2 regions of the Arthrobacter sp. WCS2018Hpa-7 genome follow, and region 1 is predicted to be linked to the other one. Evidence: riboswitches for the same ligand, from Rfam matches in the RefSeq annotation. Region 1 holds a riboswitch; the other holds the start of a gene.

Region 1 (4,207 bases):
CGGCCAGGTCAGTCGGGTCCGTGCAGGTCATCAGCAGGATCGCCGGCAACGCGATCGCCAAACCGCGCAACATGAAACCCAGCCCCAGCTCAAGGGAACCTTCGCTGATGGACCAGAGTCCGACGTCGAGCAGTACAGCGCCGCTGTCCGCCGCCACGATCGCAGTGCTCCAGCCACCGATCGCGGCCGCGATGATCAGCGGCCAAGCGCGCTGCCACAGAAGCCTGAGCGTAAGCCCGGCGAGCGGAAACAACGCCAGCTCCGCAACCAGCGCCGCGGACGCCGATACCCAGTCGATGGACAGGGCCAGCACCAGGGAAATCAGGAAAACGGACACGAACTTTGCCAAGGGGTTGGCTCGGGTCAGCAGGGCATGATTCCCGCGGAGATTCAACGCATCCCTCATGCTGCACCCGCTTCCTGATGCGTGGCTTCACCATGCTGGACCGGACCGAGCCGAAGCTCCGTTCCGCCGAGCACTGCGCTGAATTCCTGGTCATGGGTCACGGAGACCACAGCCGTTCCGGCGTCCAACAACTCTGAAAGGAACGACGCCAGCTCGGCCCACGTATTGGCGTCCTGACCGAACGTGGGCTCGTCGAGCACCAGGACTTTGGGGTGCGCGGCCAGCACGGTGGCCACCGAAAGCCGCCGCTTCTCGCCGCCGGAAAGGGTGTAGGGGTTGGCATCCACCAAATGCGTAAGCCGCAGCCGCTCCAACAGTTCGTCGACGCGTTCTTCGCCGCGGCCCACATGCCTGGGCCCAAACATGAGCTCGTCCAGGACCTTGCCCGTGACGAACTGGTGCTCCGGTTCCTGGAACACCGTACCGATCCGTGAAATCAGCTGGTCTGCTTTCCACTTGAACGGGTCAATGCCGGCCCCTTCGGAAAGCTCGACGGCGGCACTCACCGTGCCGTCCACCGGCGCAAGAAGGCCGGCCAACGTGAGCGCAAACGTGGACTTTCCGGCGCCGTTGGCTCCAGTGATGGTCAATGCTTGGCCGGCCCGGACCTGCGCGGTGATTCCCGTTTGCACTGGGACCGGCGGGAAGGTCTTGAAGCCCTTGCGCCGCGGCTTCTCCCGGGAAACTGCGAGGTCCTGGGCTGCAAGGAGCAGTTGGGAGGTGTGGGGTTGGCTGCGCCGTTCGCGGGTGGCCGGAACGTACCCAGGCACCCAAACGCCGGCGGCCATCAACATGGTGCGGGCTTCGGACAGGACCTTGTCAGGCGGGCCGTCCAAGAGGACCCCGGCCTTTGCCGTGCCCGTTCCCGTTCCCGCCGCCAGGGAACCCGGCTGCAGGACCACGATCCGGTCCACCAGGTCTTTCCAGACGGACACGCGGTGCTCCACCACCACCAGCGTTGCGCCGGTCTTGTCGAGGCAGCGCTTCACCGCGTCACGCACCTCCAAAACGCCTGCCGGATCCAGGTTGGCGGTCGGTTCATCCAACAGGATCAGGCCCGGCCGCATCGCCAGGATGCCCGCCAGTGCAAGGCGCTGCTTCTGCCCTCCGGAGAGTGCCGCCGTCGGGTGGTCCAACGCCAAACCGCCACCGGCAGCGGTACGCAACCCGACGTCGTCGAGCGCTTCATGGACGCGGGACCAGATCTCGTCCCGCGGCACAGCAAGGTTCTCGGCACCAAAGGCCACGTCGTCGCCAACCCGCGACAAGACCACCTGCGTTTCCGGGTCCTGCTGCATCAGCCCGGCGCGGCCCCGCTGCTCCCGGGGCGCCACGCCGTCGATTAGCAGCGAACCTGACTCGTCCGAGTCGTCTTCCTCATCGCCCAACACGCCGGCAAGGGCGTGCAGCAGCGTTGATTTGCCGGCACCGGAAGGTCCCAGAAGGAGAACCCGCTCGCCAGGTTCAATCCGGAGGTCCAACCCATGAATGGCCGGAGTGGACCGGCCGGCATGCCGCCAAGCCCAGCCCTCGGCGGAGATGGCGGCAGGCCGTACCGGGCTGCTGTTGTTGCTGCCGCTCTGCGTGGCGGGCATCAGCTGAAGACGGGCTCCGACGCGGCCTTGCGCGATGCGAAGGAGCTCAGCACGCCGGTTTTCGCCAAGCCACGGGTGGCAATCCAGGACAGTGCGCCAGCGATGATCGCACCCGAAATCGTGGTGAAGGTGATGTACGCCAGCTTGTCCACGGCCTCGTAGGCGATGTTCCAGCCCCACGGGAGGAAGGAGTCGTTCAGGCCGCAGAAGAGGCCCGCACCGGCACCCGCGAGGAGGGCCGTGGGCAGGTTGAACTTCTTGTACCGGAAAGCGGCGAAGATGAGCTCCGCGCCCAAACCCTGCAGGACGCCGGAGATCAGGACGGTGGTGCCGTACTGGGAACCCATGATGAGCTCACCGGTGGCCGCGACAGCTTCGCAGAACAACGCTGCGCCCGGCTTGCGGATAATGAGCATGCCCAGGACTGCGGGGATCATCCAGCCACCGGCGATCAGGCCGGTGAGCGGCGGATACGTCGCGTTCATGGGGATGGAAACCAGCGCGGCACCCTGGGACCAGGCCCAGAAGATCACGCCGCCTGCGATGGCGATAAGAGCCGCCACAACGATGTCTACAACACGCCAGGTGTAACTGGCCTTCTTCACGTTTACCGTGGTCATTTTTCTGCCTCCTGAGGTTACAGGAGGGGAAAGTGCTCCCCGGATTTCCAACCGGCCTGCGCCGCCCGGATCCGGACACTCTGAGAAGCTCGACTCCCTTGCGCCGGTACTAACCGGATCAGGTTCGAGGGTCTGCGGCTGTCCGCACTCTCAGCGCCCTCGCGTCTCCTGCATCTCTGCAAGGTCCGACGGCGGCGCTCCCCTGTCGTTATCAAATCTGCCCTGATGGGCTGGTTCAGTTTACACCTGCGCGTGTTGCGGGCGCTGGTCCGTTGCCGGCAGGTGGTCACAATCGGACGTTGCGAGGCCCGCTCTACACCCTTCGCGCCGGTCTTGGCATGCACACCAGGCCCCACAACGAGACCTGAGAGAATGATCCAGCAGACTCGACCGCGGCAAAGGGGCACTTTTCATGAACAATCCACCCAGTCAGGATCACGCTGTCGGCGAGGGCACCATATCCGAGCCACGGCTCGCTGCCAGTGTCATCCTGCTCCGTGATTCCCCGGGCGGGCTCGAGGCGTTCGTCCAGCACCGGGTCAGCACCATGGACTTCGCCGCCGGAATGGTGGTCTTCCCAGGCGGCAGGGTGGATGCTGCGGACGAGTCAGGCTGGGACTACCCAGCGGAGCTGCTTCAACGCCACGCTGCCGCCTGGAGTTCGAGTTCCATCGGCACCGGCACCGACTCCGACTCAGGTGCCGGCACCAACTCAGCGCAGGCCGTGACCAACGCAGGCACGGTCCTCACCGCCGCAATCCGCGAAGTCCAGGAGGAGTCGGGGCTCAGCATCAGCGCCGCGGACGTCCGACCGTGGGCCAACTGGATCACGCCCACGGACATGCCGAAGCGCTTTGACACCTACTTCTACCTTGCAAAACCCGTCCCTGGAGCCGAGCCCCGGCATCAAACCACGGAGGCCTGGCAATCGTTGTGGATGCCGGTGGACGGAATTCTGGAAGCGGAGGCGGCCGGGACGCTGAAGCTGATGCCGCCCACCTATTACCTGCTCAAGGAAATCGCCGATTTTGAGACGGTGGACGCTGTCTGGTCGGCGGAACACACGGTCGTTCCAGTGTTGGCCCCGGTGGGGTCCCTGGCAGCGTTCCTGAAGGAGCGGGAAAGCCGACGCTGACACTTGAGTTGGCCCATGGACGGCTAGGCTGGAGGCATGAACCTCTTCTTCAAGCTGCTGGGTACCGGAGTGAGCCTCGGAGCGGGCTTCGTTGGCACCAAACTCGTCAACAAAGGGTGGGAAAAGGCCACTGGCAACAAACCACCCCTGGGCAACGACGACATGGAAACGAGCTTGCGTTCAGCGCTGACTTTTGCGCTGATCTCAGCCTTCGTCAGCACCCTGATTCAGGTGTTGGCCAGCCGTGGCACCCAGCGTGCCATTGCACGTTTCGCCAAGACGCACGACATCCTCTAGCCTCAACCACAGACAACAACGCGGGGTCGCTTTGCCTCCACCTGATGGAATGAACACCAGTGGACGCACGGCGGCCCCGCGTTTGCTGTGACTGGGACTTTTAGTGGTCGTTCCGGGGTTCTTGCCCGGCAGCCGCCCGTTGAACAACGGCTTC
Region 2 (4,207 bases), on a different contig from region 1:
TCCGGACCTGGTGTATTCGCTGAGCTTGGTTGAGCCTGCTTGTTTGTCCCTGACGGCAGAGCTTCCAGCCACAGCTTCCCACCGTGCCCTCATGGCACCGCTGTTCGATGTACGGAGCCAGCTCAACGACGCCGACTATCAACGTGAGTACTACCGCCGGGCGTTTTCTGCCGAAACGGGGGGATTGGATACTCCCGAAGCGCGCCGTTCCGCCCGCAGGCTCAGGCTTCAAGCCCCGCCTTGGGAAGCTCCGCTGCACATCGTACCCGGCGTCCCCACGTTGGTTCTCACCGGTGGGTGGGAACCCCTGTACGAAGAAATCGCCGGCTATCTCCAGGAAACCGGCGCCCTCCGCCGTGTTGCTGCGGGAGGACACCGGCCCCAGGATTCAGTGGACGGCGATCACATCATCCGCTCGTTTGTTGGCGACGTCGGACGGGCCATGTCAGTTCAGGCTTCCTGAGCCGGCCTCAACCGTGCCTGGGCTGCCGGGTACCTGAAGTTCCGGCAAATAGACCTTTCCGCCCGATGCCAGGAATTCCTGGCTCTTTCCGCGCATGCCACTGTACATTTCCGCTATGGCCGTCTGCGCCTCTTCTGATCCGTATTCGTCACGGATGTCCTGGCTGATGCGCATCGAACAGAACTTGGGGCCGCACATGGAACAGAAATGGGCGGTCTTGGCCGGTTCGGCCGGCAGCGTTTCGTCATGGAAGGCTTCCGCTGTCACAGGGTCCAACGAGAGGGCAAACTGGTCCCGCCAACGGAATTCGAACCTGGCCTTTGACAGGGCATCGTCACGCTCATGGGCCCCTGGATGGCCCTTGGCGAGGTCGGCGGCGTGGGCTGCGATCTTGTACGTGATGACACCGGTCTTGACGTCGTCCTTATTGGGAAGACCCAAATGTTCCTTGGGGGTCACGTAGCAGAGCATGGCAGTGCCGTACCTGGCGATCTCGGCGGCGCCGATGGCTGAGGTGATGTGGTCATAGCCAGGAGCGACATCGGTGACCAAGGGCCCCAAGGTGTAGAAGGGGGCTCCTTTGCACAGTTCCTGCTGGCGTTCCACATTTTCCCGCACCAGGTGGAACGGCACGTGGCCAGGTCCTTCCACCATCACCTGCACATCGAACTCCCACGCCCGCTGTGTCAGGTCGGCGAGTGTATCCAACTCGGCGAACTGGGCTGCGTCGTTGGCATCGGCGGTTGCGCCCGGGCGCAGGCCGTCGCCCAGCGAGAAGGCGACGTCGTACTGGGCGAAGATTTCGCAGAGCTCGTCAAAATGCGTGTAGAGGAAGTTTTCCTGATGGTGCGCCAGGCACCAACCCGCCATGATCGACCCGCCACGGGAGACAATTCCCGTGACCCGGTTGGCGGTCAGCGGCACATATCGCAGAAGCACGCCGGCGTGGATGGTCATGTAGTCCACGCCCTGCTCACATTGCTCGATCACAGTGTCCCGGAATATCTCCCATGTCAGCTTGTTCGCCTCGCCGTTGACCTTCTCCAGCGCCTGGTAGATGGGGACCGTCCCGATGGGGACCGGGGAGTTGCGGATGATCCACTCCCGGGTGGTGTGGATATCGTCGCCAGTGGAGAGATCCATGACGGTATCGGCACCCCACTGAGTGGCCCACTGCAGTTTGTCCACCTCCTCCGCGATGGAGCTCGTCACGGCTGAGTTGCCGATGTTGGCGTTGATCTTCACCAGGAATGCCTTGCCGATGATCATCGGCTCTGACTCGGGATGGTTGATGTTGTTGGGAATGATCGCCCGTCCTGCGGCGACTTCGCTGCGGACCAGCTCAACGTCGCAGCCCTCCCGCAACGCGACGAACTGCATCTCCGGAGTCACCGTGCCCTGCTTGGCGTAGTGCATCTGCGTGACGGTTTTACCTTCGACGGCGCGGCGGGGCACCGGTTGAGTGCCCTTCCACTCTGCTGATGCTTCGCCGCGCCGAACCGCAGACTTGCCGTCGTCCAGCAGGTTTCGTTCCCGTCCGCGGTAAGCCACGGTGTCACAGCGGGCTTCGATCCATGAAGAGCGGAAAGGCTCAAGCCCTACAACGGGATCGCTGCCGGGACCCGCCGTGCGGTACACCTGGAACGCCGGGTTTGCTTTGCCGTTGGGGGAGGGCTCCAAAGCGATCTCCGTGACGGGCACCCGGATCCCGTGGTCCGGGTCCTCAAGGTAGGCCAATGAATGGGATTTCAGCGATTGCGTCACGGATTCCGGTGTCTTTGCGCTGGAGTCGGCCCGGTTTTGGGCAGGGCTGTGCTGTGTTTTGGTGGTGCTCAAAGGATCACTCACTTCCTTCGCCGGCATTACCCGGACAGGTTCAACGGTCGCAGACTGCATCAGTCCGATCTCAGCCCCTGCAGGGGCCCCCGTGTGGTCGTAGACGAAGCTACCACAGCTCCCCGGAGGCTCCCAGTCACATGGAGTCCGGGGTTGCAGCAACCTGAACTCCCTTGGACTTGCGGACTAGGCTTTTTCCATGGCCAAGATCATCGAATTCACCGGACCCGTGCTCGTGTCACGGAACGACCAGCGCCATGGGATGTGGTCCGTGGACGGCACCTTGACGTTTGTGCGCCCCACGAAGGCACCGGACTGCGTTCTAGATGGCTGGGTCCTCCCGGGCTTCGTTGATGCCCACTGCCACATCGGTTTGGGAGTGGGCGGCGCTGTTGACGAGCGGACCACCCTTGCCCAAGCCCAGGCTGACCTCGACGCCGGGACTCTGCTGATCCGGGACGCCGGATCACCCAGTGACACCCGTTGGGTCCAGCAACGTTCGGACGTGCCCCGGCTGATCCGGGCCGGAAGGCATATTGCCCGGAGCCGGCGCTACCTCCGCGGTTTGGGGCATGAAATCGAACCGGACCAACTCGTGGAGACCGTTCGGAAGGAAGCCCGGGATGGAGACGGGTGGGTCAAGTTGGTGGGGGACTGGATTGACCGTGGCGTGGGTGACCTCGCTGCCTCCTTCCCCGCGAAAGTCGTCAAGGACGCCATCTCTGCCGCCCACGATGAAGGTGCCAGGGTGACGGCCCACTGCTTTGCCGAAGACACAGTGGACGACATGCTGGATGCCGACATCGACTGCATTGAACACGCGACCGGCCTGCTGCCACGACACATTCCGCGTTTGGTGGAACAGTCCGTGCCGATCGTTCCTACCTTGGTCAATATCGCGACCTTCCCGGACATCGCTGCCCAGGCTGCTCCGAAGTTTCCTGTCTATGCGGACCATATGGTGCGGCTTTGGGAGCGGCGGCGTGAGCGTGTGCTGGAGGCCTTTGAGGCCGGGGTGGCCATCTACACGGGCACAGACGCCGGAAGCGTGATCAAGCACGGCAGGATCGCCGAGGAAATGAAGGAATTGCACGACGCCGGCCTGCCGCCGGCGGCGGTCGTGGACGCCGCGGCGTGGCGTGCCCGGGAGTGGCTGGGAGCCGAAGGCATCAGCGAAGGGGCGAGTGCCGACGTCGTGCTGTGTTCCGAGGATCCCAGGATCCGGCTGGAGACTGTTTCCAACCTCAAGCACATCGTTCTTCGGGGTTCCTTGGTCCATTAGGAATAAATTGAAGCTTCAAGTAATTTAGAGAAGTAGGAACGGTGCTGATGAGCGGCACCTCGAACTCGGGAGCTTCACATGACCACACCACTCAGCCAGGATCTTCTGCCTGCCGAACTGACCATGGGCACTGTCATGCTCAAGGTCGGCGACATGACGGTTATGAGCGACTACTATCAGCGGGCCCTTGGCCTTGACGTCGTGGCCGAGCAGGATGGTGGGCTTTACTTGGGGCGCGTCGGAAAGCCCGTGGTGCACCTTGCTCCGGCCTCAGGGCTCCAGATTCCAGGCCGCGGGGAGGCCGGCCTGTTCCACACGGCCATTCTCTTCCACGATCAGCCTTCACTGGCTGCCACCATCGCCACCGCTGCCGAGTACGAGCCCCGCGCGTTTGCGGGCAGTGCCGACCACCTGGTCAGCGAAGCGTTCTACTTTACCGATCCTGAAGGCAATGGGATTGAGCTCTACTACGACAAGCCGCGTGAACTCTGGCAGTGGGACGGCAAGAATGTGGTGATGGACAATGTTGCCTTGCCTCCGCAGCGATTCCTCCAGCAGCACCTGAGTGAAGCGGCGGTGACCGGACAGCGCGAGGCGGAGGCCGGAATCGGACACGTTCACCTGCA

Evidence for each region. A riboswitch is a leader RNA that binds a small molecule or an ion and turns the genes downstream of it on or off. The one in region 1 is predicted to bind thiamine pyrophosphate.
Region 2: it holds a riboswitch for thiamine pyrophosphate, as region 1 does, so the genes downstream of both, thiC (phosphomethylpyrimidine synthase ThiC) here and RQH14_RS14675 (ECF transporter S component) in region 1, are expected to answer to the same signal.

What each region holds. Positions count from the first base shown of each region.
Region 1 is NZ_JAVTJB010000013.1:47,382-51,588, forward strand. Features, by position in the region: gene RQH14_RS14665 (energy-coupling factor transporter transmembrane component T) at 1-406, opposite strand, end outside; gene RQH14_RS14670 (ABC transporter ATP-binding protein) at 403-2,001, opposite strand; gene RQH14_RS14675 (ECF transporter S component) at 2,001-2,621, opposite strand; TPP riboswitch at 2,699-2,835, opposite strand; gene RQH14_RS14680 (NUDIX hydrolase) at 3,034-3,756, shown strand; gene RQH14_RS14685 (DUF4235 domain-containing protein) at 3,793-4,053, shown strand; gene mnhG (monovalent cation/H(+) antiporter subunit G) at 4,154-4,207, opposite strand, start outside.
Region 2 is NZ_JAVTJB010000009.1:17,306-21,512, reverse strand. Features, by position in the region: gene RQH14_RS11670 (alpha/beta hydrolase) at 1-463, shown strand, start outside; gene thiC (phosphomethylpyrimidine synthase ThiC) at 446-2,299, opposite strand; TPP riboswitch at 2,295-2,402, opposite strand; gene RQH14_RS11660 (amidohydrolase family protein) at 2,499-3,581, shown strand; gene RQH14_RS11655 (VOC family protein) at 3,660-4,207, shown strand, end outside.